Linked DNA regions of Ketobacter alkanivorans. The protein of the gene in region 2 interacts with the protein of the main gene of each other region in a pairwise test. Links are inferred from orthologs where the notes say so. Each region holds a gene or a part of one and is shown on either strand. Other genes may lie near its edges.

Region 1 (15,877 bases), 610 kb from region 2 along the record:
TGACGTAGAAGGTGTTGTACAGCATGCACCTACGCCGCGTTTTTCCCGAACGCCAAGTGCTAAGCCTGAAGCCATGCGCACACCAGGTACCCATACTCGTGAAACCTTGCTGGCATTTGGGTTCAGTGATGCCGAAGTCGATCACCTGTTAGAACAGGGGGCGATAGCGCAGCTTTAACGCTGGCCTCGTCGTAGCAACGAGAAGAACTCGTAAGAGGGATCGTCGGTTCCGGCTTTGCCCAGCCGTGATCCCTCTACAATCGGGCTATTCAGATCAACAATCGATGGGTTATGTACATTAACCCAGTCGGCAACTACGGCGCGGTGAGAAAACTTCCAAACCCCATCGCGCTTTTCATATTTATCGAAATAGCGACCGCCAATTAATAGATCAAATGGCTCGCCGTCGGTTTTCACTTTGTGAAACGCCAGCACGTATACTTCGCCTTCGGCATAGTCGCCATCGAGCTTTATGTTCACGGTGGTAACGTTGTGATGCAGAATCTCCATGGGGGCCTGAATATCCGGCAGGCGATCAATGAACTCCATCGCCAGGCCCTGAAAGAAGCCGCCGTGGTCGTCGATGGCATCGGGGTGATAGAGGCTGCGCATCTTGTCTTGGTCGCGGCGGTCGGCGGCGTTGCAGTAGGCGTGGATCAGCTCCTGAATGGCCTGTTTCTCTAACAATATTTGCAGTTGTTGTTCTTGATGTGAGGTCAATGCCATGGTGGGACTCGTAGATTATGGATCTGTGGCCAGATTAGGGGCCAATCGGCAAGCCCTCCACGTCTGTTTGGGTGTTGTCTTGGCGGGCGCATTCCGCTAGAGCTGGTTTAAGAATTGAACATCTGATTCAAAACCTTTGTGTATCAGCAGGTTGTGGTGTGTTGGGTAGTTATGCAGGGGTAAATATCGCTTGCCGATACAGCTGGGGCCTCTATAGTAATAAGTACAATGTAATGAATGTGTTGCAGCCACTGCGCCATGGATAGACATCAGCAGCAAGTACGACCGTTCTCTAAACGAGAGAGGATTCGGCCGCCTATTCAGGTGGGGCTGCTGGCTGCCTTGGTGGTGCTTATTCCCAGCTTACTCTTTGTGCTGGTCATTGTTCAGGGCGAGCAGCGTGATATTGCAGCAGAGGCGGAGCAGTTAATGGATGCTCTGGCAACCAAACTGGAAGGACGCCTGCAAGCCAATTTGGCAGTGGGGATCGGCTTTGAGGCGCAGATCGCCGTGTTGGGTGATTTAAATCAGGTGGGGCTGAATGTATTGGCTGAACGCCTGATTGATCCTGATCTCAATATCCGCCATGTTGCGCTGGCCCCGGATCTGGTGGTGCAAGCAGTCTATCCATTGCCGGGTAACGAGGCTGCCATCGGCTTGGATTATCGTACCCATGAAAAACAACGCAAAGCGGCCTTGCAAGCCATGGAAACCAATGAAATGGTACTGGCCGGGCCATTGCGCCTGGTTCAGGGGGGTGGTTCTCATCTGATCGCAAGGTTTCCTGTTTATTTAGCGCAAGATGAGCCTTGGGGTTTGATAGCGCTGGTGATCAGGGCGGATGAGTTGTTTGCTGATGTTGGGTTGATAGACGCGCAATCGCACTATCAGCTGGCATTGCGCGGTGCTGATGGTCTGGGTGAATCCGGAGCGGTATTTTTTGGCGACGCTGATCTGTTCCAGCAGGATGTAAAGACACTAAACATCGAGGTGCCGGGTGGTAGTTGGCAAATGGCGATTCGGCCGATAAACGGTTGGAATGCTCCGTTGGCTATCTATCTTATTTACGGCGTCATAGCCTTGTTGTTTGCGGTGTTGGGTGGCGCGGCAGCCTATTCTTTGCGGCGTTCAGTCACGATGCGTCTGGCCCATATGCGCCACCTTGAATCACTTTCCGCTATTGATCCACTGACCCGGATAACCAGCCGCTATCAATTCGAGCGCGATCTTGCTGAGCAGGTGACAGTGTGTGAGCGAGACGGTTGCGGGTTCACTCTACTGTTTATCGATCTTGATCATTTCAAGGAAGTGAATGACGGCTTGGGTCATGCTCGTGGCGATGAGTTATTGGTAACCATGGCAGATCGCATGAATAGCTGCATGCAACGAGGTGATCTGCTGAGCCGGATGGGAAGCGATGAATTCACGGCTGTATTTCGTGGTGTGACCTCGACGGTTGAAATTGAACGTCGAGCTGAAGAATTAATGGCGGCTATTAATCAACCGGTGAATATCGGTGGCCTGGATATTACTATAACCAGCAGCATTGGTGTGGCAGTGTATCCTGAGGATGGGCGGGATGGTGAAACGCTGATTCGCCACGCTGATCGAGCCAAGTTTGAAAGCAAGCGCTCGGGACGTAATACGCTGTATTTTTTCAATGCATCTATGCGCAACGAGGCAGACCTGTATATCGAGCTGACCTCGGCAATAAAGGCCGGGTTACAGAAGGATGAATTCGAAGTTTATTATCAGCCCATTTATGACCTGCGTCAGGGCGCTTACACCCGTTGTGAGGCGCTAATGCGTTGGCGCAGGGGCGGTAAAGACATGGTGTCTCCGGCCGATTTTATTCCTGTTGCAGAGCAGTCTGGTTTGATTATTGAGTTGGGTGCCTGGCTCGCAGATGAGGTGTTTAACTGCTATCAAATTATGCAGGCTGCGGGTTTACCGATGAGGTTTTCCATTAACCGGTCTGCGCAGGAGTTCAGTTCTTTGCGTCATACCCAGCACTTTATGAATCTACAGGAAAAGCGCGATATACCGACGCACGACATTACGCTGGAGATCACGGAATCTCTTTTGATGTCTGATAATCGTACTAAAAGCGACAATTTTCAGCTGCTAAAGGAGCATGGATTTTTATTCTCCATTGATGATTTCGGCACAGGTTATTCGGCGATAAATTATCTGCGCAGTTATCCTGCAGAGACCCTTAAGATTGATCGCAGTTTTATTTGGGAATTAGGCAAGTCCGAGCAGGCGGATGTTTTGGTAAGGGTTATTATTCAATTGGCGCAAGCGTTGGGTATAGCGGTGGTTGCAGAAGGGGTGGAAACCCCGCAACAGTTGGAACTGCTGCGGGATATGGGGTGTGATTATATTCAGGGTTTTTACCTGGCCAAGCCTATGCCCCAGTCTGAGTTCAAAGACTTTATTCGTGATGCTGTAGCGGCGTCATAGCCGTGGTGGTTGGCTCTGATGGAGTTGATTGCCGTGTTAGCCAGCGTCGCACGAATTGGTAGAACACAGGAACAAAGAGTACAGCCAGCAACGTTGCAGCGATCATGCCTCCAATTACCCCCGTGCCGATGGCTTGACGGCTGGCTCCGCCGGCACCACTGCTAATAGCCAGTGGCAATACTCCGAACGTGAAGGCCAATGAGGTCATCAGAATTGGGCGCAACCGCATGCGACAGGCATTGATGGTGGCTTGCAACAGATTGACGCCTTTTTCTTCTTCATCTTTGGCAAACTCCACAATCAGTATGGCGTTTTTGGCCGCCAGACCAATGATGGTGATCAATCCTACTTTGAAGAATACGTCGTTCGGCATGCCGCGCAGGTAGACTGCCGCCAGAGATCCCAGTACGCCCAACGGAACTGCCAGTACCACCGCGACGGGGATGCTCCAACTTTCATACAGTGCTGCCAGGCACAGGTATACCACCAGCAGCGATAACAGGAACAGGGCCGGTGCCTGGGCTTCGGATAATATTTCCTCGTAGGAAACGCCGGACCATTCGTAGCTGAATCCGGGGGGCAGCTGTGAAGCCAGTTTTTCCATTTCCATCATAGCTTCGCCAGAGCTGATTCCTGGTGCGGCCTGCCCGCCGATTTTCATGGAAGGCACGCCGTTGTAACGGGTCAGTCGCGGTGAGCCCATGGTCCATTCCAGATCTGCAAATGCGGAGAAGGGCACCATTTCACTTGATTGATTTCGCACACGCAATTGCAGAATGTCTTCGGGCAGCATGCGCGATGGAGCGTCTGCCTGCAGTATGACTTTTTGGACTTGCCCCTGATTCATAAAGTCGTTCACATAGCTCGAACCCAGCGCGATGCCCAGGGTGGTATTGATATCGCTGATGTCGATGCCCAGGGCGCGTGCTTTTTCCCGATCTATGTCCACTTTCAGTTGTGGTGTGTCTTCCATGCCTTCCGGCCGCAGGCCTTGCAGTTTTGGGTTTTGCATGGCCATGCCCAAAAGCAAATTGCGAGCCTGTGTCAGTGCTTCGTGGCCCTGGCCGCCAATATCCTTAAGTTGGAATTCAAAGCCGGTGGCGGTACCCAGTTCTGGAATGGATGGAGGGTTCAAGGGAAATATGATGGCGTCCCTTACACTGGAAAGCTGATTCCAGGCACGACCGATGACGGCATCAACATGTTGATCGGGGTGCTTGCGCTGATCCCAGTCTTTCAGTCGCACAAAGGCGATTCCGGCGTTCTGGCCACTGCCGAAAAAACTGAAGCCCGCTACGGACACTATTTTTTCCACATTGGGTTCATTCTGAAGGAAGTAGTTTTCCATGGAGCGCAGTACTTTGGTGGTGCGTTCCTGGGTGGCCCCGGCAGGCAGTTGTACAATGGTGATGAAGTAGCCCTGATCCTCCTGGGGAAGGAACGAAGTGGGCAGTCGCAAAGCAAAAAAGGTTACGCCACCAACCAGAATGGCGTACACCAGCAGTACGCGAACGCTGCGTTTCAGCAGATACCCCACGCCTTTTTCGTAACCTGCTGTGGTGCGATCAAACACCCGATTGAACCAGCCGAAGAAGCCTTTGGAGTGGGTCGCGTGACCACCTTTTAGGAGCGTGGCGCACAAGGCTGGGGTCAGGCTCAGGGCAAGAAAGGCAGAGAATAAAATGGAGGTGATCAATGCCAGTGAGAATTGACGGTAGATGGCGCCTACCGAGCCGCTGAAAAATGCCATGGGCACGAATACTGCCACCAGAACCAGCGTGATGCCGACGATGGCACCGGTGATCTGGCTCATGGCTTTTACGGTGGCTTGTCGAGGGCCTAGCCCTTCTTCGCGCATGATGCGTTCCACGTTTTCTACCACTACGATGGCATCATCCACCAGAATGCCGATGGCCAGCACCAAGCCGAACAAGGTCAACACGTTGATGGAGAATCCAAACAGGCCCATGCCGATAAAAGCCCCCATCACCGCCACCGGCACCACCAGGGTGGGGATGAGTGTGGCGCGCCAGTTCTGCAGAAACAGAAACATGACCAGGAACACCAGGACGACTGCCTCGAACAGGGTCTGCACCACTTCCATAATGGAGATGCGCACGAAGTCGGTGGTATCGTAGGGGATATCCCACTTCATACCCACAGGAAAGAACGGCGCCATCTGCGCCATGCGTTCTTTTATCAGGGCGGAGGTTTCCACTGCGTTGCCGGTGGGTGAAAGTTTGATGGCAAGGGCAGCTGCAGGTTGACCATTGACGTAGGCGGTTGATGCATAACTTTCACCACCCAGCTCAACCCGTGCTACATCCCTCAGCAGTACGCTGGAGCCGTTGGGGTTTACTTTCAGCAGCACTTGTTCGAACTCTTCCACGGTGTTGAGGCGACTGTCAGTCACCACGGTGGCATTGAGCATTTGCCCTACATTGGCGGGCAGGCCGCCCAATTCACCGGCAGCCACTTGCACGTTTTGCGATTGAATTGCACTCACCACATCGGTGGGTGTGAGTGAAAAAGCCGTGAGGCGGATGGGATCAAGCCAAATACGCATGGCGTACTCGGTGCCAAAGACCTGCGCCTCGCCCACCCCTTTGACGCGGCGGATTTCGTCCAGCAGAAAGGTATTGGCGTAGTTGCCCAGTGCGATGGAATCCATGCTGCCATCGCTGGAGCTGATGGTGAGGATCATCATGAAATTGCGGGTGGCTTTGTCTACGCGCAGGCCCTGACGGCGCACGGTTTCTGGCAGGCGTGCCTCTACCCGTTTTACACGGTTGTTAACCTCCACCTGGGCGATGTCGAAATCAGTGCCCGGTTGAAAAGCGATGGTGATGTTGGCGCTGCCATTGGAGCTACTGTCGGAGCTGATGGAAAGCAGCCCCTCAATGCCATTCATCTCTTGCTCCACCACCGAGGTGACGGTTTCTTCCAGAATCTGGGCAGAGGCACCGGGGTAAGTGGCGGTAACCCGCACCGAAGGCGGCGCGATATTGGGGTACTGTGCCACCGGCATGTCCATCACCGTCAGGGTGCCACCCAGCAGAATGATCAGTGCGATAACGCAGGCGAAAATAGGCCGATCAATAAAGAAGCGAGCCATGATTATTCACCTTCTGCATCGGTGTCTGCTACGATGGCTTTCACCGTCGCGCCGGGTTTGGCTTTTTGCAGGCCTTCGATGATGATCTGTTCGCCACCCTGCAGCCCGCTGCGGATGATCCAACGATCCCCTTGGGCGCGATCGGTTTTCACCGGCAGGGGCACTACCTTGCCGTCTGCCAGTACGGACATGACCATATCGCCCTGATTGCTGCGTATCAAAGCCTTCTGCGAGACAGTGAGTGCTTGCTTATATTCTGCCTGATCCAGGCTGACCCGCACGAACATACCGGGCAATAACAAGCGATCGGGATTGGGCAGTTGTGCTCGCAGCAGGATTTCGCCGGTACCCGGATCAACGGTCATTTCGGAGAACAGCAGCTTGCCAGGGTGCGGGTAGCTGCTTCCGTCCTCCAGCAGTACGGAGACCTTGGGATCCTGCACCGCCAGATCACGGCCGGCATTTCCCTGGCGTAAACGCAGCAATGCGTTGCTGGACTGAGTAAAATTCACATACAGTGGATCCAGTTGCTCAATGGTGGCCAGGTGAGTGGCCTCACTCTTGCCCACCAAGGCTCCTTCGGTTACCAGTGCGCGCCCGATGCGGCCAGTAATGGGCGCACGCACGCTGGCGTATTGCAGGTCAATGCTGGCGCGGGCGACGGCGGCCTTGGCAGAAGCCACGTCCGCTTCGGCCTGTTTGGCGATGGCGAAGGCTTCATCGTATTGTTGCTGGCTCACGGCTTTTTTGTTGAGCAGGTTAGCAAAGCGTTTTTGCTTCAGGGTGGCTTGAGTCAGATCCGCTTCGGCGCGGGCCAGTTGGGCCTCGGCGGCATCCAGATCGGCCTGCAGGGTGGCGGGGTCGATCTGGAACAGAAGCTGTTTAGCCTCCACTTCGCTGCCTTCGGTAAACAGTCGCTCTTGAATGATGCCTTCCACCCGGGCACGAACTTCTGCCGTGCGTAAGGCTTGAACACGGCCGGGCAGCGTGGTTTTCACCACCAGATGGCGAGGTTTTACCACCTCTACAAGCACTTCCGGTGGTGGCATTTGCATGCCTCCCGTTGCGGAGGTGGCGGGTGAATCGGATTCGTTGCAGCCCCAGAGGAAAAGGGTGGCAGCGATAATTATGCCCACGCATTGGCTTGATTTGGAGGGTAACATCTTGATAAACCTCGGTTATTTATTGAAAAGTGTAAGATCTTGGCTGGCGTATTCGATTGAATTACGCTTTAATCATACATTCGTGTATGTATAATTAGAATAGAGTATAGACAAAAGTAAACAAATCATGGTGAAAAAAACCAAAGAAGAAGCGCTGGAAACCCGCAATATGCTGTTGGATACGGCAGAGCAGGTGTTCAACGAAAAGGGTGTGTCTGGCACCACCTTGGCAGATATTGCCTGTGCTGCCGGGATGACACGGGGCGCGATTTACTGGCATTTCAAAAATAAGGCGGACTTATTTGATGCGATGTGTGATCGCGTGCGGCTGCCGCTGGAGGGGATGACGGCAGCCAACGCAGATGCAAATGTCAGTGATCCGTTGGGTGAGTTGCGCAAGACCCTGGATTACTTGTTTATAAAGGTGTCCACTGATATCCACCACCATCGCGTGTTTGATATTTTGTTCAACAAGTGCGAATTCGTCGAGCAGCTAGGCCCCATCATGGATCGTGACGCGCGGGTGCGTAAGCTGTTCCGCGAGCGCTTTGAGCAGGTTTTCGCCAACGCCATCCGCCTGGGTCAGCTGCCTGCCGATACCAATGTGAGCCTGGCGGTGAACGCCTATCTCGCGTTCACCAAAGGGATTCTGCGTAATTGGCTGCTGGAGCCCCATTCCTTCGATCTGTATCGGGATGGTATGCGTATGGTGGATGGCTATTTCGACATGCTTTTACTCAGTTCTGCCCTGCGCGACTAGTTTGTGTTTCAGTGCGCTTCTGCCGGTACAGGGTGAGCCATTTTTCCAGCTCAACCAGCATCAGTACACTGCCTGATCCTGCCAGTACCCATAACCATTCTTGTAGCGACAGACTTTTGGCCTGGAATAGATCCCGAAAGCCTGGCAAGTAATTGAACAGCATCTGCAGTGCAACCACTGTAACCACTGCAATCCAAACAGCGATTCCACCAAAGGGGCGTGGGTTCTGCCAAAGGGGCGTTTGGGTGCGGCAATTAAACAGGTAAAAAATTTCAAAAAACACCAGCGTGTTGACGGCCACGGTGCGGGCTTTCTCGATGGATGCACCTTGTTCTAGTGCCAGATAAAACAGTCCAAACACGATCAGAGTGCCCAGCGCACCGACAAAGAGTAATCGCCGTAACACAAAGCCGGTTATTAAGCCTTGTTTGATCGGGCGGGGTGGTCTGTTCATCGAGAGGGGCTCACTGGGTTCAAAACTCAGGGCCAGTGCCAGGGTGATGGCGGTGATCATGTTTATCCACAGAATCTGAGCAGGGGTGATGGGCAGCATCAACCCCAATAAAATGGCCACCGAGATCACGCTGGCCTCTGCCAGGCTGGTGGGCAGAATAAACAGGATCGCCTTGAGGATATTGTCGTATACCGTACGCCCCTGCCGCACCGCCGCCACAATGGTGGCGAAGTTGTCATCGGTGAGCACGATGTCGCTGGCATCCTTGGCGGCGTCGGTGCCTTTACGGCCCATGGCGATGCCAATATCTGCGGCGCGCAAGGCTGGTGCGTCGTTAACTCCATCGCCGGTCATGGCCACCACATGCTGTTGCTGTTGTAACGCCTCCACGATGCGCAGTTTGTGTTCAGGGCTGGTGCGGGCGAAAACGTCGCATGCCTGTACCTGCTGCGGCAGTGTATCCAGGTCGGTCTTATCCAGATCCGCTCCGGTCAGCACGCGGTTGGTCCTCAACCCCAGCACGCGGGCGATGGCCGCGGCGGTATGGGGGTTGTCCCCGGTAATCATCTTCACCCGAATACCGGCCTGCTGGCATTGGCGGATGGCATCAATGGCTTCCGCTCTGGGTGGATCAGTAATGCCCACTACGGCCACCAGAATCAGATCCTGTTCCACCATATCGTAGGTCAGTTCCTCCACTGGCGGGCTTGGTTTGTAGGCCAGAGCCATCACCCTGAGGCCGACGCTGGCCAATTCCTCTATGGATTGATTCCAGTGGTCGGCATCCAGTGGCTCTACGCCGTTACAGCCAAGCTGGTGGCTGCAAAATGGCAGCAGTCGATCGGGGCCACCTTTGATCAGGATCTCATGTTCACCCTGATGATTGTGATGCAAGGTAGCCATGTAGCGGCGCTCGGACTCAAAGGGCAGCATGTCGTTACGGGGCCATTCCTGCGCAGCGCGTTCTTCTGTTAGTCCAGCTTTCAGGGCGAGGCTGACCAAAGCGCCTTCGGTGGGATCTCCGCTCAGTTGCCATTGTCCATCTTTGCGAATGACCGTGGCCGTATTGCACAATAGCGACGTCCGGGCTATCAGGCTCAAGCGTTGCTCGTCGTCAGCTCTCAGGCTGTTTTGTGCAGCATCCAGAATGTTACCCACATCGCCATAGCCTTCCCCGCTTACGCTCAGGCTGCAATCTGCCAGCACTAACCGGGTGGCGGTCATTTCATTGCGGGTGAGGGTGCCGGTTTTGTCAGAGCAGATCACCGATACCGAACCCAGCACTTCTACCGAAGGCAGTTTGCGCACCAGGGCATGCAGCCGGGCCATCTTTTGCACGCCAACGGCCAGGGTAATGGTAACCACAGCAGGCAGGCCTTCCGGCACCGCCGCCACCGCGATGCCCACGGCTGCCTGGAACATGGCGAACAGGTCGTACTGGCGGGCAAAGATTCCAAACAGAACCATGGCGCCAGACAGTGCAATGATGATGTAGGTGAGCTGTCGAGCGAACTGCTCCAGACGCCGGGTCAGGGGTGTTTTGGGTACTTCAGCCTGCTGAACCAGTGTGCCAATATTGCCCAGCTCAGTGCGGACTCCAGTGTTGACCACCAGGCCAAGCGCCGTGCCGTAGGTAACCAGAGTGCCGGTATAGGCCATGTTGCTGCGCTCTGCCAGAGGGGTTGCCTCTGCCAGTTCACCATTGGACTTGGTGACCGGTTGGGATTCACCGGTGAGGGCAGACTCATCGCAGCGCAGATCCTTGACCTGAAACAAACGAAGGTCTGCGGGCACCCGATCACCGGACTGCAGCAGGATCACATCCCCTGGAACCAGCATCTCACTGTCCAGTGTTTCAACCCGATGATCCCGCCACACCTTGCATTCGGTGCGCACCATGTTGTGAATCGCACGCAGCGCGGCTTCAGCCTTTCCTTCCTGAACAAAGCCAATGATGGCATTGATAAGTACGACGCCGAATATCACCGTAGCGTCTATGACGTGCTGCATCAGCAGGGAAATACCGCCACTGGCCAGCAGTACATAGATAAGCACGTTGTTAAACTGGGCGGCAAAGCGCAGCAGAGCGGGGCGGGTGGGTGCTTCAGGCAGCTGGTTGGCGCCGAACTGGATGAGACGTTGCTGGGCCTCCTCTGCTGTGAGCCCATGTTGGGTCGAGGAAAGGCTGTTCATAACCGCAGTCAAAGTGTTCGAATGAAATATCACGATGTACAATCCAATTAACCATTATGGGTTGCAGGCGCTACGCTTATCAAAGAAGCTGCAACCTGAAGCTCTGCAATCATGTCAATCTTGGATGTGCAACACAATGGACTGGATCAGTAAAATGATAAATGCTGCGCGATTCAGCATCGGGCGTGAATCATTGGCGGCGACCTTCGATGAAGAGCTGCATTTTCACGCTGGTTGGGTCTTGGTGTTCAGTTGCGCCATGTCCCTGGCTTGGCTACCGTACATCCCGGTAGATCGTGTCTTGCATCCCGAACAGCCTGTTATCGTTTGGCTGAGATGGTGCCTGGTGGTGATCAGTGTTGCCGTACTGCTGTTACGGCGAGTGCCTTATTTGCGACAACGCAACCAGTATTTGATGACGCTGTGGGCATGCTATGCCATGACGGCAACAGGTGTGATCACCGGGCTCACCTCAGTTGATCCTACCTATGTGTCCGGTTTCGTTTTAGTGATTTGCCTGCTGCCTATGGTGCCGTTGCGCATACCTTTGTCCATCAGCATTTTAGTATTGGGATTGGCAGGTTTTTTTGGGGCGACCTATGCAATGGAGGTGGATCTTACCCAGGCTCGCGTACGTTATACGCTGAACGATATTATTGTGGCTTCGGTTATTGTTTTGTTCTTTATTTTTTTAATGAATACCTACCGCTATCGCACCTGGAAAAGTGCAAAAATCATCGAGCGTGAATCCTCCCGCCGGGTGCAACAGGCGGATCTTGAAAATCAGGCCAAGAGTCGATTCATTGCCACCATGAGCCATGAAATTCGTACTCCCATGAATGGCATAATTGGTATGGCGGAAATGCTGCATACCACCAGGCTGGATAAAGAACAGAAAAATTTTGTAGATGTTATCTCCTATTCGGGAAAATCACTACTGAATGTCATCAACGATATTTTGGACTATTCAAAAATTGAAGCAGACCGAGTCACCCTCGAGAAAGTTGAATTTAACTTTTATTCCCTGTGTGCGGAAGTGGCCACGGTATTCAAATCCACAGCAGGCAAAAACAGCATAGAGTTTGTGGTTTGTGTCGATCCCAATATTCCGGCCAGAATCAAAGCTGATCCATCCCGTTTGCGTCAGGTGATCCTGAATTTGATTGGTAACGCCTTCAAATTCACACGCGTGGGGCGAATTGAGTTAAAGGTTGAGAAAGGAAAAGACACACTGGATGGCGGTGAGCTGGAATTTATAATACTGGATACCGGTATCGGAATATCTCAGGCGCAACAGGCAACCCTGTTTAAACCGTTTCAGCAGGCAGACAGCTCCATCACTCGTGAGTATGGTGGTAGTGGGCTGGGTTTGAGTATTGCCAAATCATTGATTGAGTTGATGGGCGGAACAATCAGCGTCGACAGCGCACCACGACAGGGTTCTACGTTCAATTTCACAATGCATTACGAGGCCGCGTTGCCAGAACCGCAGAGTAAACATTTGCTTGCTCTTAAGAATGTGAAGATCTTATTGGTGGGGCGTCCCAGTCATTATGGTATGGAGCTGACACGGCATTTGCAGTTCAGTGGGGTAAAGGTCAGCACCGAGCGTACTATCGTAGATGGAATAGAGCGGTTATACCGTTATACGGATGGATTTACCATGGCGGTGGTTGATCTTGATAGCAACAGCGATGTTGATCCTTTGCTGATAGAGCGCTTGCAGGAAACTTGTGGATTGTTATCTCTGGAGTGCATGGTGCTGACTTCTGATGAATACCCCCGCTACGGCTTTAAGGTTATTAATAAACCTGTATGTGCATTTCAGTTTACTCACATTCTGGCACAGGCACTGGGGAAAACGGATGAAAGTGACAGGCCGCCAGGTGATGTCAAGACAGAGCAAGTGCTTGCCGATTGCTCAATATTGGTGGCCGAAGACAACGACATCAATCAGAAAGTGATTGCAAGCATGTTGGATAAATTGGGTGCGCGCTATACCATCGCCCACAACGGCCGTCAGGCATGCGCTGAATACGCTTCCAAGCATGCGCAATACGATGTAGTGCTAATGGATTGCGAGATGCCTGTGTTGGATGGCGAGCAAGCCACGCGACGGATACGAGAGCAAGAACGGGAACAGGGTTGGCCGCGTAAACCGATCATCGCACTGACCGCCCACGCCATGAAAGAACACATTGATAGTTGCGTGGCGGCCGGTATGGATGATCATATTGCCAAGCCGGTGGAAATGTCGATCCTGCAAGAAAAGATACTGGCAGCGATCAAAAAATAGATGCTAGATCTTCGCTGAATACCAATCCTTGCAAAGTGTGTGCTTCGATCAGTTTGCGATATTCATCGGAGCAAAAAATATTTTTGCCGTCGTCGAACTCACTTTTGAACAACAGTAGATCTTTTACGGCGGCTGGATTGAATTGCAGTTTTTTAACATCAATATAACCGCTTTCCTCAACCGTGCGCACGCTGGATGAGTCAACGGCATCCATGCCGGTAGATCGGGTGATGTGTAACAACCAATAGGGAACACCTTCGCACTGCAAAGGTAGCCATTCACCGTAGGGGCTCAGGGTGTCTTTAAGGGCCTCATAGGCTCTTTGATTCACCACCAGCTGATCAGTGAACCACAGTGTTACATCGGGTGGCTTGGTAACGTTATGTTTGTCACTGTCGTCAAAAAATTCAACCGGTAATGGCTGCCAGAAGGTCTCCCACTGGGCTTGTTCCAGTAGCGAAAAGTAGTCTGTGCCGAAACTTTCTTCCAGTACATCGGGGCTGATATCAAAGCTCAGAAATCGTGATCGATCAAAACGCAACTTATAAATCATGACCAGTTGGCTCCCGCTGGAAGACCTTCTTCTTTTTTCATCATGACATACTCAGGAAACGTGCCCTGCTGCAAATGGCGGCCGATTAATTGCAGATCCTGTCGGAAGTTCTTCGGTTGACGGATATTCATCAGACGAAAGCGCAACCAGAAGAAGTAATTATAACGATGAATGCGTGAGTGAGGCACAGCTTTAGGGAACGCCGGGTGGGGGGTTGCGGCCGTGTTACTGGGTAGCCAGCAACCGTTATCAGGGTCATCGATACGGATTTTCATGCGTGCCATCATGGCCCGTGTAACCACCGCGTTGTGGTGTTTGCCAGCAACGATGGCATGCGCATGACAGCTGTGAGGCCGGGTTTTGCCAACGGCCTCCAGATGGGCACCCAGTCGGCTGGAGTCATGCTGCTCAGCGCGCAGCTCGCCACTGTTCATCTCGGATGCTTGGGCCAAATACCGATCCAGGCCTTGTTGAACCTGGGCTGCAGTGATCAGGCGATTAATGTCGCTGTCGGTGATCTCGCCCTCTTTGTTAACGAAAGCGTCCGTTTCCCGATCCAGCAGGTTCTTTTCGTGAAAGGGAGTATCCCGGTCCGGTAGGCTCATGGCATGTCATCTTCAAATACAAAAGTGAATAGGCCCTAGCCTACACGGACAAAACTTAACCGAACAGTGACTATTTAACAAAAAACGAGCGTCCTGATGCCGTTATTACTGGAACGGATTGCGAATAACCATCAGGCGCAGTTCGGTCATGTCCTCCATGGCCCAGCGAATGCCCTCGCGCCCCAGGCCGCTGTCTTTTACTCCGCCATAGGGCATGTGATCCACCCGCCAAGAGGGGATATCACCAATCACCACCCCGCCCACTTCCAGCTCATCCCAGGCTTTTTGAGCCTGATACAGGTCTTTGGTAAAGATGCCAGCCTGTAAGCCGAAACGGCTGCCGTTGATGTCTTTGAGCACCTGATCGAAATCATCAAAGGGAGCTAGTATGGCCACTGGGCCAAAGGCCTCTTCGGCACAGACATCCTGCGAAGGGTCCACATTTTCCAGCAGTGTTGCCTGCAACATGGTGCCCTCGCGTTCGCCGCCGCACAGCAGAGTCGCCCCGGCTGAAACGGCATCGTTGATCCAGCCGTGCAAGCGAGAGGCTTCGCCTTCGCTGATCATGGGGCCGATGAAGGTTTGCGGATCTTTTGGATCACCACTCTTCAGGGCTTTGGTCTTGGTTACTAGCTTCTGCTTGAACTCATCGTATACATTGCTGTGTACGTAGATTCGCTGCACGCCGATGCAGCTTTGGCCAGACTGATAGAACGCGCCGAAAATAATGCGGGCAACCGCATCATCGATGTCCCAGTCCTTATCCACCACACAGGCGGCGTTGCCTCCCAGCTCCAATACCACGGGTTTTTTGCCAGCGCGGGCTTTTAGGGCCCAACCCACATCCGGTGACCCTGTGAAGCTGAGGAGTTTCAGGCGGTCATCTTCAGTGAGCAGGTCGGCGCTGTCACGGCGACAGGGCAGGATGGAAAATGCACCTTTGGGCAGACTGGTTTCCGCCAGGATTTCACCAATCAAGAGCGCGCCGATGGGCGTCAGGCTGGCAGGTTTCAATACAAAGGGGCAACCGGCGGCGATGGCAGGTGCCACTTTATGAGCTGCCAGGTTTAATGGAAAATTGAACGGGCTGATGAAGGCGCAGGGGCCGATGGGCACCCGTTTGGTCATGCCACTGTAGCCTTTCGCGCGCGGGCTGATGTCCAGCGGAATGGTTTCACCATACTGGCGCGATGTCTCTTCGGCGGCAATTTTGAAAGTGTCGATCAGGCGGGTTACTTCACCTTTGGCATCGTTGATGGGCTTGCCTGCTTCAACGCACAAAGCGTAAGCCAATTCATCAAAGCGCTCGCGAAACCGACTCACGCAATGTTCCAGTACGGCTTGCCGCTCAAACATGGGCATCTTGGCCATAGCATCGGCTGCACCACACGCAGCGCTGATGGCTTGATCCAATACCTCCGGGGTGGCCAGTGGCACTTCGGTGGCCAGCTCTCCGCTGTACTTGTCGTACACCTTGAGATCTTTATTGGCGTAAATGGCCTCGTTGGCCAGATAGTAAGGATATTCTTTCTTCAGCATGGGGATACCT
Region 2 (15,745 bases):
TACGCTGGACCAAAAACGATAAAAACGACAAAAACCAAGCCCCATTTATAAAGGTATATAAAATATGATGCGCTCAAAAATTGTTGCTGCAATGCTTCTACCCACCGTCATGCTGATCGGTTGCGGCGGGGAACAACAAGAAACCCAACGAGCCACCTCCAACAGTGCGAACCTCACCGGCCTGTGGCGCTTAAGCTTCGAGACCAGCCAGTCTGGCTTGTCCGCCGATGCAGGCATCACCTATACCCTGGTAGATAATGGCAACCAAATCAACATGACAGCCTGTGCAGAGCGCCAGAGCGTCACCCTGAATCGAACCGGCAGTAGCTTACGCGGCCTGCCGGTAGGGGAAGCCACTATCAGAAACAACGATCGCATCACAGCCACTGGTAACCTGGGTGACAGTGTTGCCACCAAAATGGCTACCAGCGCCACCTTCGACATGGGCACCTTATCTATCAGCGGCGGAGACCTAGGCAACATCTCCAGCAGCAATATCTGCGTCCAGTCTGACTATGCGCGCATCCTTGGCCAAGCAACTCAGGATCGCTATTCCGCGACCACCCTTCTGAACGGCCAGCCTCTAACGTTCGAAATCAGTCGCATGGGCAACATCGCTAAAGGCAGCTACGATGTAAACCGCGATATGTCTGAAGGCGGCGTCCAGATCTTCATGAAATCTGCCTCACTGAAAGATCGCGTAAACTACAGCGAAATGAATCTTAGAAACGGCAGACTGACCATCACCGAAGATTCCACTGTTTGGATCAAAGGCAACTTCAGCGCGCAAATGCCTAACGGCCAGACCGTTTCAGGCAGCTTCGAATTTGAAAAGCCATAAGGCACAAATCAATAAAAAACCCGGCCTCGCTTGCCGGGTTTTTTATTGCCTGAATTCTGCTAGAGCGGCTACAGCATAACCATGCGATAGCCAACCAACTCCCAGCTAAGAGCCACACCCCTCAGGTTTGTACACCCTGCGTGTCGAGGCAGGGTTTTCCTGTAACGCCACACCCTCCCGCAGCGGTCTTGCTACCAGCTCGCCACCACAATTAGGACAACGCCCGCCCAACCTGGCTGCCGCACATTCCTGGCAAAAGGTACACTCAAACGAACATATCATCGCGCCATACCGGTCTGCTGGCAGATCCCTATTACAGCACTCACATCCAGGTCTCATTTCAAGCATCTCTCGCTCCAGAACCCTTGCATATGCCTATGATAGACAGCATCCAGCCTACCCCAACACAAACAAAAAAGCCCCGGAAATCCGGGGCTTTTTGTGAACCAGAGTTAAGTATTAGCGACGAACACGATACTCTTCCAGGAACCACTCATTATTCTCATCCCAAGGGAAGAATGGGTTGCCAACATCGGCCAGATCATCACTGAATTCTGGGAAGTGACGCAGCAGAACCGTGCGGAAGTTGTTGTCGTCAATCCAATCCAAACCTTCTGCAGAGTAGATCTCAGGGCGATAATCCTCAGTGAAGAAGCGATCGGCCATCAAACGGCGGGAAGCCATGGCAATAAAGATCTGGAAGGAAGTTTCACCAAAACCATAACCGGGCGGGCGATAGCCTTCAGCATACGAACCTACCATCACATCAATGGCTTCAATATCATCGTTGTAGACTTCGCGCAGTTTTTCAGCCACTGCAACGTCAGGAGTGATATCGCTGAAATCGGTGATGGGGTTCAATCCGATTTGACGGCGGAACTCATTATAGCGAGGAATGCCACGCTCACGATCACGCAGGATATCCACGGCAGCCAGATCAGTGTTGGCAACCCCTGGCTCAAATGGGAAGTTCTGAAGGAAAGTAGGGAAATTGTTCAGCTCCAACAGACCAGGATGGGTATGGCCGAAGGAATAGAACAGATTCGCCAAACCGCGTCGGCTCACCAATGGAGAAGAACCTTGCAGAGCGTGCTCCTGCAGCTGGCTGGTTTCCAGCAAGCTATTATTGTTGTGATCACGTACTTCAAGACTGTCACGCAGCAGAGGGTGCATACGGTACACAGCGGTGAACTCTTCGGTCAGACTGAAAGGTACGCCTTCCAACAGGGTTTCTCCGCCCATGATGCCGTCAGTTGCCGCTTCACCCAATTTGGGGAACCAGTAAGGCATCAGACCACGCCAGTTTGCAAACATAGCTTCACGCAGGGTGAAGTTCTTCAGAATCGCAGGCGTCCAATCCACAGTGTGAATCTTCGCAATCAAGGCAGCGTTGATCAGTCGAGCAGTCTGGAACAGGCGCTCATCCGACCAGTTGGGGTAACTTTCTTTCAACATCGCAGCGATAGAGTTGTGCTCTTGAACCCACAGGGTGTGCATCAGCTCCAGACCAACCCACCAGTTACGGTTAAAGCCGGTTTCTGGCAGGCCATCAGCACCCACTGGCAGCATACCGTTCGCCTGCAGGCGCATCTGACCATCGACCATAGTACGCAGACGATGATTGGTTTCGATATCGCTACCATATATCTGCGAACCATCCCACCATGCGGTGTTTTCGTTCAGGAAGGTAGGCGCGCGACCGTCATGGGGATCTCGGGTTGGGTCTGCTGGAGTACGACCAATCGGCATGGTGCCATCACCGCTGTCATGGGCGCTGCCTGCAGCATCAACTCGATAAGGGTCGCTGTGGTCACGACGCCCATGCTCAAACCAGTCGTGGATCATAAACTGGATCCAGTTTGCGGCCAGGTAGTTCAGGAAAGGCACTTCCTTAACACCGTTTTCACGGGTCATCAGTTCCTGACTGACAGTGAGGGGGTTAGGATTCAACAGGTTTGCTTCATCGGGAAAGGAAACCTCTGGGTTGATGTTTCGGCCCATCCGCACACCGGCCATACCCATGGCTGGCAGATCAAGATCATTACAGCGACCATCATAGGAGCGGTAGATCAAGTCATTGGGGTCACATTGTACTGCCGGCCACTCACCATCGGCGTATGTATCGAACAGATTGTTCTCAAACAAATCGCACCTTATCTGGCTAAGCGTCAACAATCCAATCAGTGGTCCGAAGATCCACCATTTCATATATACGTTCATAGTCGCTCCAAGTCGTTTTTATAATTATCAATCAATAACAACTGAAAGATACGGTCGCGTACCCTCATAATCCGAAGCATATCCAGTTTGTGCAAACCGGACGCCGTACATAGGTATGGGAGGGGGGGCGAAGGATGGGCTCAAACACTTAAGCTAGATGGATTAATAGACAACTTAAAGCAGCTGATTAATGTTGTTCCCGCGTAAACCTTTGCAATCAAATACATTATTTTGTGACTAAATTGAATTTTAGAGGAGAACGTACATGTTTTCTAAAATCGTTTACGCTATAACCACTTTATAGTACTTAAGTACCTGAGATCAGGCCCACTCGTAAATCAACTGCTTTATAACAGGGCGTTTTGTTGCAGATACCCGGCTTAAGTACAGGGCGGCATGATTGGAAGCCATTGCCGCAACAAGCACCTGAACATTACAATCACACAAGAACATCGCAATACACTAACTTTTGTTCGAATAGTAGGCCGAGGTGGGCTCCAGCAATTTTCGCGATGATATTACCTAAGAAGAAGACCGTAGAAACGGCGACTGGTTCCGATTTTTTACTGCCCCGGAGCCGGCTAACAAATAAAATTCTTCATGCCAAGGCCGACACCATCTGGATCGGTTCGCCTAAAGGCCTGGGCAAAAGCGTTTTAATACATCAGCTGCATAAATCACTGCTGGAGCGCTTGCCCTCCAATCGGGTGATCCTGCTGCAGCTGACTCATGATAATGACCTGGTGGATTTGCTAGCAGCACTTAACCAGGTCAGAGACCACCTCAATCTGCGACCGGCCGCAATACCCACCGCCGCCACAGAATCACTGACAGATATCCTCGACACCCTGGCAGACAAAGCCAGTAGCACGAAACACCCGCTTCATTTGCTGGTGGATGGATTGGAAACCCGACTTAACGGATCGCTGATACACTATTTGACTCAAAGCTGCCATGCGCTGTCTGGGCGAGTACGGCTCTACCTGGGAGTAGATAACTTCGTCCCCCTGCTTCCCAATGCTCTATTTCTAGATCAGCGTCACCTACATCTGGATATGCAGGATCTGCGCATGAACCGAGAGGAGCTGAACGATTACTTTCAGCTTCACCTTGGCGATTCCAGTGAAAAGGAAGTAACCCGCGTTCTGAAAAAAACCGATGGTATACCCTCCGCAATAGCCTTGCTATTGGATAACTATGATGAAAGCGTTGCGCATCAGTGCATGCTGTTGACAGAATGGATTGATCAGAACCTGTTGTGCTACCTGGACCCCATGGAAATGGCACGATTAGCGGGGCTATCCCTGCTCTCGGAATTTGATGTCAATCAGGCATCTCAAGTGATCGGCGTACCACCCACAGAAACCCGCCACTGGCTGCAGCACTATATTCCGCTTTGTTTCAATCCACGTGAAGATAACGGCCTGTTTGTGTGGTCGAAGCTAATGCAGCCGTTCTTTTTTAACCTGATGATGGAGCGTTACAAGGATCTGTTACCCGACATCTTCAAGCGGGTAGAGCCCTGGCTGGCTAGCTCAAACACCAGCGATCGCTGCATGGACTACATAGTCGCCTGCATAGAAAAGCCCTGGGCATGCGACATGTTACGCTCTCGTTGCAAAACCTGGTATGGGCAGCGAGATGCCACTTCCGTCATTCAGCTGGCAGAAAGGATTCCCAGCTCAGCCCGTCTGCGTCAACGCGAAATTGCATTTTATTACTGTTGGGCGCTAATCATACACAAACGCATTAGCGATGCCCGTTCATGGCTAAAAGAAGTCGAGCGCAGCGTTGATACGGCACCATTTGATGGTAACTTGAGTGCACTAAAAGACAATATCGCCGTTCTTAATGCACTGGCCAGCTTCTTTGATATGCCCCGGCCTCCTTGCAGTGTGCGGGTTGGTTTGCTAGAAAGCTGCATGAACCGGGCAAGCCTGTTTCAGGGCGAAATATTAAGCTTGTATGCCAACATGCTGCACGCCGTAGGAACCTCCGATGTATCTAAAAACGCCCTGAAGCAAGCCATCAATTTTCATGAAGGTAATAACAACTTACCCCACGTAAGCCACGCCAAAATGCTACTGTGGCAATGCGAATACAATCAAGGCAACACGGATACTGCCTTGGCAGAGGCCCAGGCTTATCTCTCTAGCCTGCATACACTGAACCTACATTGCAGTGATTCCGACGAGCTTCGTGCCTTAGCATTATCGACAGCAATGATTAAAGCGGGCCTGGCGGAGCTGTTATATGAGCGAAACGAGTTATCACAAGCAAAGGCGCTTTATGAGGAAGCCATTCCCGAACTGGTAAATTCCGATTGGAGTTACGTCAGCGTAATCGCTCATATTGGCATGATCCATCTTTACATCAGCGAAGGATCACTCGAAAAATCACTGCAAGAAATCGAGCGCATTAAACAACGCGTACCGAATCGTGAAAACACCAGTCTGGATGCCATCCTGTGCTTTGAATCCATGCGCATATTGCGCGCCCAGGGAAAGTCCGTACTACCAGCTGCATCTGAATACGGAATGGATATCCAGCACCTTAGTGTTGAATCATTGTTTATGGATCAATACAGCAAGGAACGCCTTTATTGGATTAAATGCTATATCATGATGTTAATTGAGCAGAAAAATTACACGTCTGCTCTCATATACAGCGTTAAAGGATTAATCAAAAGCCTGGGTGCCAACGACCATCGTTGCCGAGTACTGTTCTCGAACGTTAAAGCGTTTTGCGAATTCAAACTGAACCAGCATGCAGACGCGTTCAGCAGCATGAACATTTCCATGCAGCTGGTACAAAAGCATCAGTTTATTCGCGCTTTATTAAACGATGACTTCGGCTGGAGCGAACTATGGCACCACATGGATGATCGACAGGAGTTTGGAGCAGAGCTAGTGCCGAGTTTTCTATCCGAGATGCGCTCCTGCATGATGACGAGAGAACAAAACCTTAATATAACCCCGCCACCCCAAAGCCGTCAGGACACGATGGTGAGACAGGAGAACTCTCGAAAATTAGGCCTAACCGATAAAGAATTCGAGATCCTGACACTATTGGCAGAAGGTCTGTGTAATAAAAAAATCGCCAGCCGCTCTGAAATAGCACTCACCACGGTAAAATGGCATTTACAAAATATCTTTGGCAAGCTGCAGGCGCGCAACAGAACTGAAGCGGTCGTCAAAGCACAGGAACACGCCATTATTGGCAAGATCTGATACCCGTTCAGCTCACAGCCGTCAGCCTGCGTTACGGTGCAGGCTCGCATATTCACCCTGATCACGCAACTGTGAGGCAGCCTGCAACAGATCATCATCCCCGATACGCTCCAGCACCTCCATTTGCTCATCAAATGCCTTCCAATCATTGGTTTGCGCATAGACTTGCATCAGATACAAACGTAAATCCTTACGGGCAGGACGCTTGGCGATTTCGGTCAAAATAACGTTTAGAGCCTTCTGATACTGGTTATACAGAATATAAAGTTCAATCATTTGATCGACATCGTCTTTGCTGGCCTCATCTTGTTCACGCTTGGCCTGCATGACCACCGCTTCCTGGTGAGTGACTTTCTCTTTGATATGGTGAATAGCCTGGCGCACCTGTTCCGGTGAATCGGATTTACTGCGATCCCGTCTTGTGCCAAACACCAGCTCATATAAATCTTCATCACGGATTTCCTCTGTCCGCTTTATTTCTTCAACCTTACGAGCACGCAAGCCCATCAACACGATCAAAATACCCAGCGGAATCATTGCCAACAAGTACCAGAATCCAGACCCAGACTTCTCAATTAACATATTGGGCCCACCTGCCCCATCGGCAATCAGATCCTGGGCTACTGCCAGGCGAGGCTGCTCCTGCTCAGTTACATCGATGTCCATATTGACTGGCTCGACCACTTCGTTGCTGGCAGGCATAGGATCAACTGCAGGGCTAGCCTGCAATGAAGGTGGTGGTGCCAAATCAGCTGGCGCAATACTGTCTGAATCATTCAGCGCAATATGCTGAGATATTTGTTCTGCCACAGAAATCGTCTGCTTCATCAACTGCTGCTGATTCTGCACCTGAGCCAGCTCTGCACGGATCTGCTGCTGAAACTCCAGCAGCTGAGCACGTTCATTTTTCAGTTCCGCCAACTGCGCCTTTAACCGTTCCAGCTCACTGGCCTGCTCCACATCGTTGTCAGGACTGACTGGGTTCACGGTAACCGTGGAGCGCTCAGTATCGGCAAACTCAATTTGGGTTTCTGATTGACTATAGGTTTGGGTGTCCACCTGATCCAGAGACATAGCTCTCGATCTCGGCTCAGGCTGCACTGGGATCGAAGGAACCGATAAGGTCGCGCCTAATTTCAGGTGATTACGATCCCCGCCCGAGAACGCTTGAGGGTTTTCGGCATACAGCAGATCCATGGTCTTCTGAATCGATAATCCTGTTTCCGCACGGAATGCCTTGGCAATCTTCCACAAAGAATCACCTGCTTGAACTACATAAGCCCCATCCAACTCAACGGAATTCGCACGCGTTATAGATTCGTCGCTGTTAGGCTGCGCGAAGGTCTGTGGCTCTGCCTTTGCAACCGCCTGAGCCAGCACCGGACTTAGAACAGGTTGTGTGTTACGTCTACCCGCGGCGTAGAGAGGGGGATCAAGCAAAAGATTGTAACGGCGGAAGGTGGTGCCCGTAGGCCAACTCATTTCAATCACAATATCAAGAAAAGGTTCAACCACACGCTTGGCAGTTCGAACCAAGATCGCCTTTTCTCCGTTATTGTTGGTTATCACATCGAATTGAATATCACCATGACTCGCTTCGTAGCGAGCATCGAAGCGGTCGTACACGTCAGTACGGGCCAGCTTAACTCTGATTTGCCCAGCATCGAACTCACGGGTGGAAAATAGCTGAATCTGCGCAGTCAAAGGTGCGCCTAAATAGGATTGGACGTCGATATTCCCCAAGCCCATTCCATTTGCAATACCAGCGTGCAAAGCAGCGCCGGCCAATAACATCGACCTATACTTCATAGCTAATCTCGAATGCTAACTGAAATCCCTGCTTAAAATGTAGACCATTTCACAGAATAACGGTCAAGGAACATACAGAAACCCAACAAAATTAAGCAATCAGCAGTATTTGGCGCGAAATGACCGAACAAATGTAATTACATTTGTGAACTATATTTCTAACAAGCATAACAGATGCATCCAAAATCAGAGTGAAGCCCATGGAGCAATGGTTCGAACAGGTATTTTTCTTCCCATCTGCAACCACAACAGGTTCTGCTGGAGTCGTTCTAAGCTGTGGAATCCACGGCGATGAAACCGGGCCTATCCACCTTATTCAAACCATTCACCAACTGCTTGTAACAGGCCACCTACAAACCCAACGGCCATTACTGCTGATCTACGGCAACCCTAATGCAATTAGAGATAACAAACGCTACGTAGACTTCAATCTAAACAGATTGTTCGGGCCAACATCTCACACAGGCGCAGAAACCCTTCGTGCCGGTGATCTCATGTCGGCCTGCTCCCGCTTTCAACGCCAAGTTGGCCATGTGGCCTGCCATCTGGATCTGCACAGCACGATCAAACCTTCACTGATTGAGCGCTTTGCTTTACGCCCAATCAATAACAGATGCTCCTCCATTCAATGGGGTACTCACTTGGTTAACGCTGGTTTTGGTGGCTTGGTTCAGCAATCCCACAGAACTCAAACGTTTGCCCAATTCACCTGCGACTCGCTGGGGTGCGACAGCTTCACTCTCGAATGTGGCAGCCATAGCCAACCCGACATCACGCAGTTCGAAGCTCTAAAAAACTGGATACTCACGCTACTAGCTGACCCAGGTTTTCTGAACCAACAGGCCTCGCGCACAACGGCGAACTCAACTTTTAAACACTTCGTTGTCAAGGAGGACATCATCAAAACAACAAGCCAGTTCAAATTTCTAATTGACGAACGTACCCCCAACTTTACGCTGCTGCCTATCGGCACTGATGTATACGAGGATAAGAATGGCATACTAAAAACATCTGAAGCACGCTATACCCTGTTCCTAAACAGCAAAGTAGAAATCGGACAACGTGCAGGGTTACTGCTGAGCAACATCTAACAAATAACTGGGCAAACCCAATAATTCATACAAATCCTGCACTACATTAATCATTCTCTTAGCAAACTCCCAGTCCGCCAGCTGCTTCAGTGTTAACGAATCGGGATAACGAGTTTCAACGAACTCAACCAGCCGGTGGTGTAGCTCATCACTGAGCAGCACTTTGCCCTGCAGTGCGGCTACCTCAGCATCATTCAAACTTATCCGCAAACGCAAACAAGCAGGCCCGCCACCGTTAGCCATGCTTTGCTGTAAATCCAGGTAGCCGATCTCCTGCAAATTAAGAGCCGGGCCTAGATGCGTTTCAATATAATGCCGAACTTTTTCATTACGCGAACATTCAATCGGTAACAACATTATGGGGTTGTTCCGATCACCCAGGATCTGGCTGTTAAATAAGTACGTATTAACGGCGTCCTCAAGCGGTACATCTCGCTCAGAAACCTCCACAATATTAATACTACCCTCACTTTTCTTTCGCAGTTCCTCCATTACAACAGGCTGGTTCAAAAACGCTTTTTCGTGGCACAACAACAAGCCATCGTGGGATACCGCAATCACATCATTATGGAACACACCAGAATCAATGGCATCCGGGTTTTGCTGAACCTGCATACACCTGCTTTCATCCAAACCACTAAACCGAATCAATGCAGAGCAGGCTTCTCGTGTTTGGCGGGCTGGATACCGCACAGGAGCTTCTCCACCTTCAACCATCCTTCCGTATACAAACATGTGTACAGCTGGCTTATTCTGTAATGCAAAACTCATATGGTTTGCCGCACCTTCATCGGCAAATTCAGCTACTGAAGGTAAGGGAGATTCGACCTGAAAATGATCACTATTGGAAAACACATATCGAAGCAATTCGACGGTCCCAGCCACCTCGATGCTGCGATGAACATTGCTGACCAAGTTTGCTGGCAGGATGATGCAACGTCCACTGCGATTATCCCGCGAAGGTATAACGGTAGCCGCATTGGCCAGCCACATAGAAGATGCCGAACTACACAGACTTAAAATCTGCGGGGCTTGATCCCATGCATTAGCAAGCACCACCTCTGGTGTACCGCGGAAACCAAGCCGTCGCAAGCTGTTTATGTCGGGACGCACCTGTGGCGGTAACACCCCTTGAAGAAAACCTCGATCCATAAGCCAGCGCATCTTAGCAAGCCCCTGCAGCGCTGCTTGCTTCGGGTTTGATTGCTCCCCTTGATTACCGATTGAAGCTACGTTGCCAAACGACAGCCCCGCGTAATTATGCGTGGGCCCCACCAAGCCATCAAAGTTTATTTCACGCCAACGCATGAAGAATACCTGGTGGCATACTTGCCGGTAAATTTACCTGATCCGAACTGAGCGACACCACAGGATAAGCGCAATAATCAGCGGCATAGTACGCGCTTGGATTATGATTGCCACTAGCCCCTACACCGCCAAACGGAGCCTCGCTGCTGGCACCGGTCAACGGCACGTTGATGTTGACTATACCGGCCCGAACTCCGTGATAAAAATGTTCATAGTGTGCAGCGTGATCTGAGATGAGCCCAGCAGCCAAGCCAAACCGAGTTGAATTGGCTATGGCAATGGCCTCATCCAGATCATCATAACGGTACACTTGCAACACCGGGCCGAACAACTCATCATCCAACGCCTGCGAGGATGCACTCATATCCACCACGCAAGGTGTCATCAGCGTCTGGTTATCGTTGAGTATTCTGGGCGGTAACATAATGCTTCCACCAACCTGTTGCAGCAACTGTATACCATGCTGCAAATGTGTCACAGCATCCGCACTGATTACAGCAGCCATAAAGGGCTGTGGCTCTGACACCCCCGCTGCAACCGTCAACTTCCGACTAGCGCTGATCAACTGCTCCAGATAATCATCCCCCCAATCACCCTTAGGCAAAATCAGTCTGCGAGCACAAGTACAACGCTGACCACTACTAACAAATGCCGAGAATAACGTAGCAAATAGAGCCGCCTGCGTGCGTTCCACTGGCTCTACGATTAAGGGGTTGTTACCTCCCATCTCAAGCGCTAATACTTTGTGGGGCTGCCCAGAATACTGCTGATGCAGATAACGCCCAGTCTGCGCGCTACCGGTAAACAGAATGCCATCAATCTGCGGATGATCCACTAACGCTGCACCGGTTACCTTATCACCACACACCAAATTCAATACACCATCGGGCAAACCCGACTGTTGCCAAAGTTTCACAACAAAGCAAGCAACCGCCGGGGTAAGTTCGCTAGGCTTAAATAGGAGCGTATTTCCTGCTATCAATGCAGGAATAATATGCCCGTTAGGCAAATGTCCGGGAAAATTAAACGGACCAAAAACTGCCAGAACTCCATGGGGTTTATGATTAACGGTAAGGTGCCCTTGAGCGGCATCAATTGCTGTACTGCCGGTGCGGTCATTATACGCCCGCAGTGAGATTGCAGCCTTGCCTATCATGGCAGAGACCTCAGCTCGCGCATCCCATAGCGCCTTACCGTTTTCTCGCGAAATCAAGAGCGCGAGCGCTTCTGACTGCTGCAGTAACGCCGCCACAAAACGGTCGATATAGCCCATTCGCTCTGCGATATTCAAACGACTCCAGGCGGGAAACGCCCGCCTCGACGATGCCACCGCCGCATCAACCTGAGAATGCTGAGCAGCGCATCCTCGCCACACTTCTGTCGCGTCCACCGGATTTGTGGAAATCCACTCGCCGCCCTCTCCGCTGATCCATCTGTTATCTATCAAGATGGCTTCATTCATGGCTTGGCACCTCCCTTCTCAGATCGATACAGCAGGCTTTTTCATTCTCTCCAAGATTAAGCAAAGCCCACGCCTGATTTGCATCATATGGATAGGCATCACCACCTTCATTCATCAACAAGCTACAGCGAAAGCCCAACCGATCTGGATTGCATATTAGTAACGGCTGTCTTGCCAGTCCGCCTACTTGGGCAGCGCTGGCCATAAAGCTATCACGTATTGCGCGCACTCTGTCTACATAGCATTCCAACGTCGGGCCAGCATCAAAGATATCCACACACCCCTCATACCTGAAACCTTCAGACTCCAGCAACTTGGCAGCAGGCAACGTCTCGTCATGCACACGCGCAATAACATTGCGCGCTGCTTCGGGTAAAAAGTGTGTGTAAAACGGATAGCGGGGCATCAGCTCGGCGATAAACTGCTTCTGATTCAGTGCGGTTAAATAATCCGCCTGTGAAAAATCCATGTCAAAGAACGGGCGACCCAGCCCCTCCCAAAAAGGAGAGCTGCCTGCAGCATCCAAATACCCGCGTAACTCCGCTATCAGCTTATCTGCGAACAACTCAGGATGCTGGGCAATAAACAGCAAGCGACACTTAGACAGCAAGGCCCCTGCTTTGCTATGGCGATAGTCAGGATGCAAATAAAGCGAGCACAGCTCACTGCACCCACTGTGATCACTGGTTAAAAAGAGCGTGGGGAACTGATGATAAACATTGAGCGTTTGCGATGCGTGCACAATGGTGCTGACGCGGTAGGTATAGCATGTCTGATCAAGGCCAATTGCCGATTCAATGCCCGATAAGCCGATCAATTTTCCTGTGGCAGAATCCTCCAGCACAAACCAGAACAGGCCATCGCCATGCTGTGATAATGTCTCATGGGTATTGACCGCGCGGGTAAGCTTCTGAGAAAGGGTAGGCTCATCCATTGGCAGATTAGTGAGCCCACCGCCACTGGTTTGAGCCAGCTCTACAATTGCCTTGAGATCCTGACGTTGCGCCAGCCGTGTTACCAGCATCCTCGCCTCCTGATTGGAGAACCCAATGCCAGTAACTATAGGCTATTAGTGCGCGTTTCGGCCAGTGACGAATTCTTACAAGCGAATCTTGCCTGCCTCCAGCTCCTGAAACCGCTCCTGACTTAAAGCGGTGTACTCGCCAAGATTCTGATCCAGCATAAACACCGGATCTGCAGAGCGCGCAGGGTCGAAACCTTCTTTTTTTAGCTCAACCTTGCGATTCTTGAAGGTTCCGGTGATTTCATGCTCATCACGCACACGTACGAATAATGGTACAGCGTATGCTGGCAAGGATGAACTCAACACCTCAGCCAATGCCTTTCCATCAAACTCATCCACCGATCCATGCAAGGTAATCGCTGCCATTCCTGCACGCCCATCAGCATTAGGCACCTGCACTCCGTATACAACGGCCTGCTCAATTTGGTCTACATGCTTGAATGCCGCTTCAACCTCCGTGGTTGCCACATTCTCACCCTTCCAACGGAAGGTGTCTCCCAACCGATCAACAAACTGAATGTGCTTAAAGCCCTGATCACGCACCAGATCGCCGGTGTTAAACCAACAGTCGCCACTTTTAAACACATCCCGTAGCAGTTTCTTTTCACTGGCACTCGCATCGGTATACCCATCAAAGGGCGCGAGCTTGTTAATCTTGGTGATCAACAAGCCTACCCCGCCTGTTTCAACCCGATGCATCTTACCATTACTATCCCGTTTGGGTTGCTCCGTTTCCGGATCGCACTCCACCACCGCAAAAGGCAGCGGACAAAATCCGGCTGTGCAATCCACATCAAAACTGTTTACAAATGCCAGGTTACATTCACTGGCACCATAAAATTCACATATTCGCTCTATGCCAAAGCGCTCTTTAAATTCCATCCATATTTCAGGGCGCAACCCATTACCAATTACCACTCGTACATTATGCTGGCGATCCTGTTCGGATACTTCCCGATTCAATAGGTAACGACACAGTTCTCCGATATAGCAAAATACGGTAGCCTCGTGCTGACGCACCTCATCCCAGAAACGGGACACGCTGAACTTCTTAGTGAGTGCAACGCAAGCACCACTGGCCAGCGCTGACCCCCAACTGACGGTCAGTGCATTGTTATGGTAAAGCGGTAAAGGTACGTAGATGGTGTCCTCGTAGGTCATGCGTGCGGTCAACAAGCCCATACCCGCACCACCCTTTAACCAGCGCCCGTGAGACATCACCGACGCCTTGGGCATTCCAGTGGTGCCGGATGTGAAAATATAAAAACAAGGCTGTTTGCTTTGAATCTGCTTGGTCGTTATCGGATTTACACTGGGCATAAGCTCGGTCAGTGTCTCAAGATCTTCATAACCCAGCGGGCACTGGGACGGATCTGCTCCTAACCAAATATGCCGTATTGCCTGATTCTGCATTGGACCAAAGGGTGAATTTTCCAGAGCCTCAACGCTTTCGTCGCCCACCACCAATACTTTGGGATTAATCAGGCCCAGGCTGTGAGTCAGAACCTCATCCCGCTGATTGTAGTTGAGCATGCCAGCAATGGCCCCCAATTTGACTGCTGCAGCGGTGCAGGCGAGCATCTCCGGGCGATTCTCAGACATGATTGCAACTACATCACCCTCACCTACGCCCATTTTCTCGAACAGCGCCGCTATACGGTTAACCCAACCATTAAAGCTGGCGTAGCTCCAGGTTTTGTCTTCAAATTTCAACGCGGGTGATGCAGGATGGCGACGCGCCTGTTTTTCCAGTAACAGGCCGATGGACATTTTCTTTTCCGGGCCGGCACTCAACATGCTGCGGACACCGCTAAAAAACGCTGGCGCGTCAGGCACAGCCCGAAGCATACCAGTTGTGATTTCTGACAAACTAACTTGTTTATTGGTATTCATGATGGAAGGTTACTTATAATTGAAATTCTGCCCCCATGATCTCAAACTTGATTACGTTTAGCCAGACTGAGAAGTCTTGCCCATACGTTGCCAAAGCCAATAACAGCATCGTTGGCTATTTTACAGGTATTTTCGGCGACCAAATTAGCCATTCATCCTTGGCCTCAGCATGGAGCTTGAACACAGCCCCATTTTTGACAGAAGCGACACTTTGTTTGTGATCAGGCGTAGCAAAAGAAATTCCACCGGCCAGAATTGACTCAAGTGATTCCGTTTTGATACTGGCACCACTGAACAGCCCCACATTAATGTTCACACCACTGGCATCCCAAAAGCGGGTGCCCTCGCGCACCAGAACATGATAGGGAGACTTAATATTGGCATAAACCAACACTTCATCTGCCATCGGACCCAACTCATAACCGGTTACTTGGCCCACTTCAATGTCTCGGTAATATACCTGCAACCCCTCGCGGATTGAGTTTAACCTAGGAGCTTTCAACACCACATTCAAACCATTATCAGGCTGGCTCGGGGAAACAGGACCTGACAACGCAATAAAATCATATTGCACTGCTCCGTCGCCAGGTTTCACCTCCAAATATGGACCGTTTAACAAAGTATCCAGATTCGAGGCGCCGGTGATTCCAATCTTCGGTTGCACCAACCAGAAACGGCTCCCCTTTACAGCAAACTTCTCTGGATATTGTTGAATCAACGCCCGGGCGGTGATGCCATCCAGATCCGAATTCAACTCTATACTCTTTACCTCACCAACGGTGAAACCCTGGTACTTTATCAGCGTGCCGGCCTCCACACCCTGGCTATTGGGCAATCTAATGCGAACCGTTAAACCACTTTCCTGCG

The links.
Region 1: the proteins of Kalk_RS09940 (region 2) and Kalk_RS12430 interact in binary tests that used the Escherichia coli proteins (3 or more experiments, as listed by UniProt). The link is inferred for Ketobacter alkanivorans from one-to-one orthologs.

The regions. Positions count from the first base shown.
Region 1 is NZ_CP022684.1:2,897,429-2,913,305, forward strand. The notes cover bases 6,535-9,410. They hold Kalk_RS12430 (TetR family transcriptional regulator), read left to right. Parts: upstream 6,535-7,594; coding sequence 7,595-8,227; downstream 8,228-9,410. Other genes in these bases: Kalk_RS12425 (efflux RND transporter periplasmic adaptor subunit), read right to left, coding at 6,535-7,353; Kalk_RS12435 (cation-translocating P-type ATPase), read right to left, coding at 8,205-9,410. In the rest of the region: Kalk_RS12405 (CaiB/BaiF CoA transferase family protein), read left to right, coding at 1-178; Kalk_RS12410 (nuclear transport factor 2 family protein), read right to left, coding at 175-726; Kalk_RS12415 (putative bifunctional diguanylate cyclase/phosphodiesterase), read left to right, coding at 985-3,189; Kalk_RS12420 (efflux RND transporter permease subunit), read right to left, coding at 3,161-6,304; more of Kalk_RS12425, read right to left, coding at 6,307-6,534; more of Kalk_RS12435, read right to left, coding at 9,411-10,907; Kalk_RS12440 (ATP-binding protein), read left to right, coding at 11,029-13,170; Kalk_RS12445 (imm11 family protein), read right to left, coding at 13,160-13,723; Kalk_RS12450 (AHH domain-containing protein), read right to left, coding at 13,720-14,328; Kalk_RS12455 (aldehyde dehydrogenase family protein), read right to left, coding at 14,434-15,867.
Region 2 is NZ_CP022684.1:2,287,970-2,303,714, forward strand. What follows is about bases 7,502-10,245. They hold Kalk_RS09940 (succinylglutamate desuccinylase), read left to right. Parts: upstream 7,502-8,300; coding sequence 8,301-9,191; downstream 9,192-10,245. Other genes in these bases: Kalk_RS09935 (type IV pilus assembly protein FimV), read right to left, coding at 7,502-8,100; Kalk_RS09945 (N-succinylarginine dihydrolase), read right to left, coding at 9,171-10,245. Outside these bases: Kalk_RS09915 (hypothetical protein), read left to right, coding at 65-841; Kalk_RS09920 (DUF1272 domain-containing protein), read right to left, coding at 947-1,189; Kalk_RS09925 (peroxidase family protein), read right to left, coding at 1,301-3,061; Kalk_RS09930 (LuxR C-terminal-related transcriptional regulator), read left to right, coding at 3,574-6,291; more of Kalk_RS09935, read right to left, coding at 6,313-7,501; more of Kalk_RS09945, read right to left, coding at 10,246-10,499; astD (succinylglutamate-semialdehyde dehydrogenase), read right to left, coding at 10,486-11,961; astA (arginine N-succinyltransferase), read right to left, coding at 11,954-12,985; Kalk_RS09960 (long-chain-acyl-CoA synthetase), read right to left, coding at 13,061-14,878; Kalk_RS09965 (PqiB family protein), read right to left, coding at 14,994-15,745. UniProt on the Escherichia coli protein: Transforms N(2)-succinylglutamate into succinate and glutamate.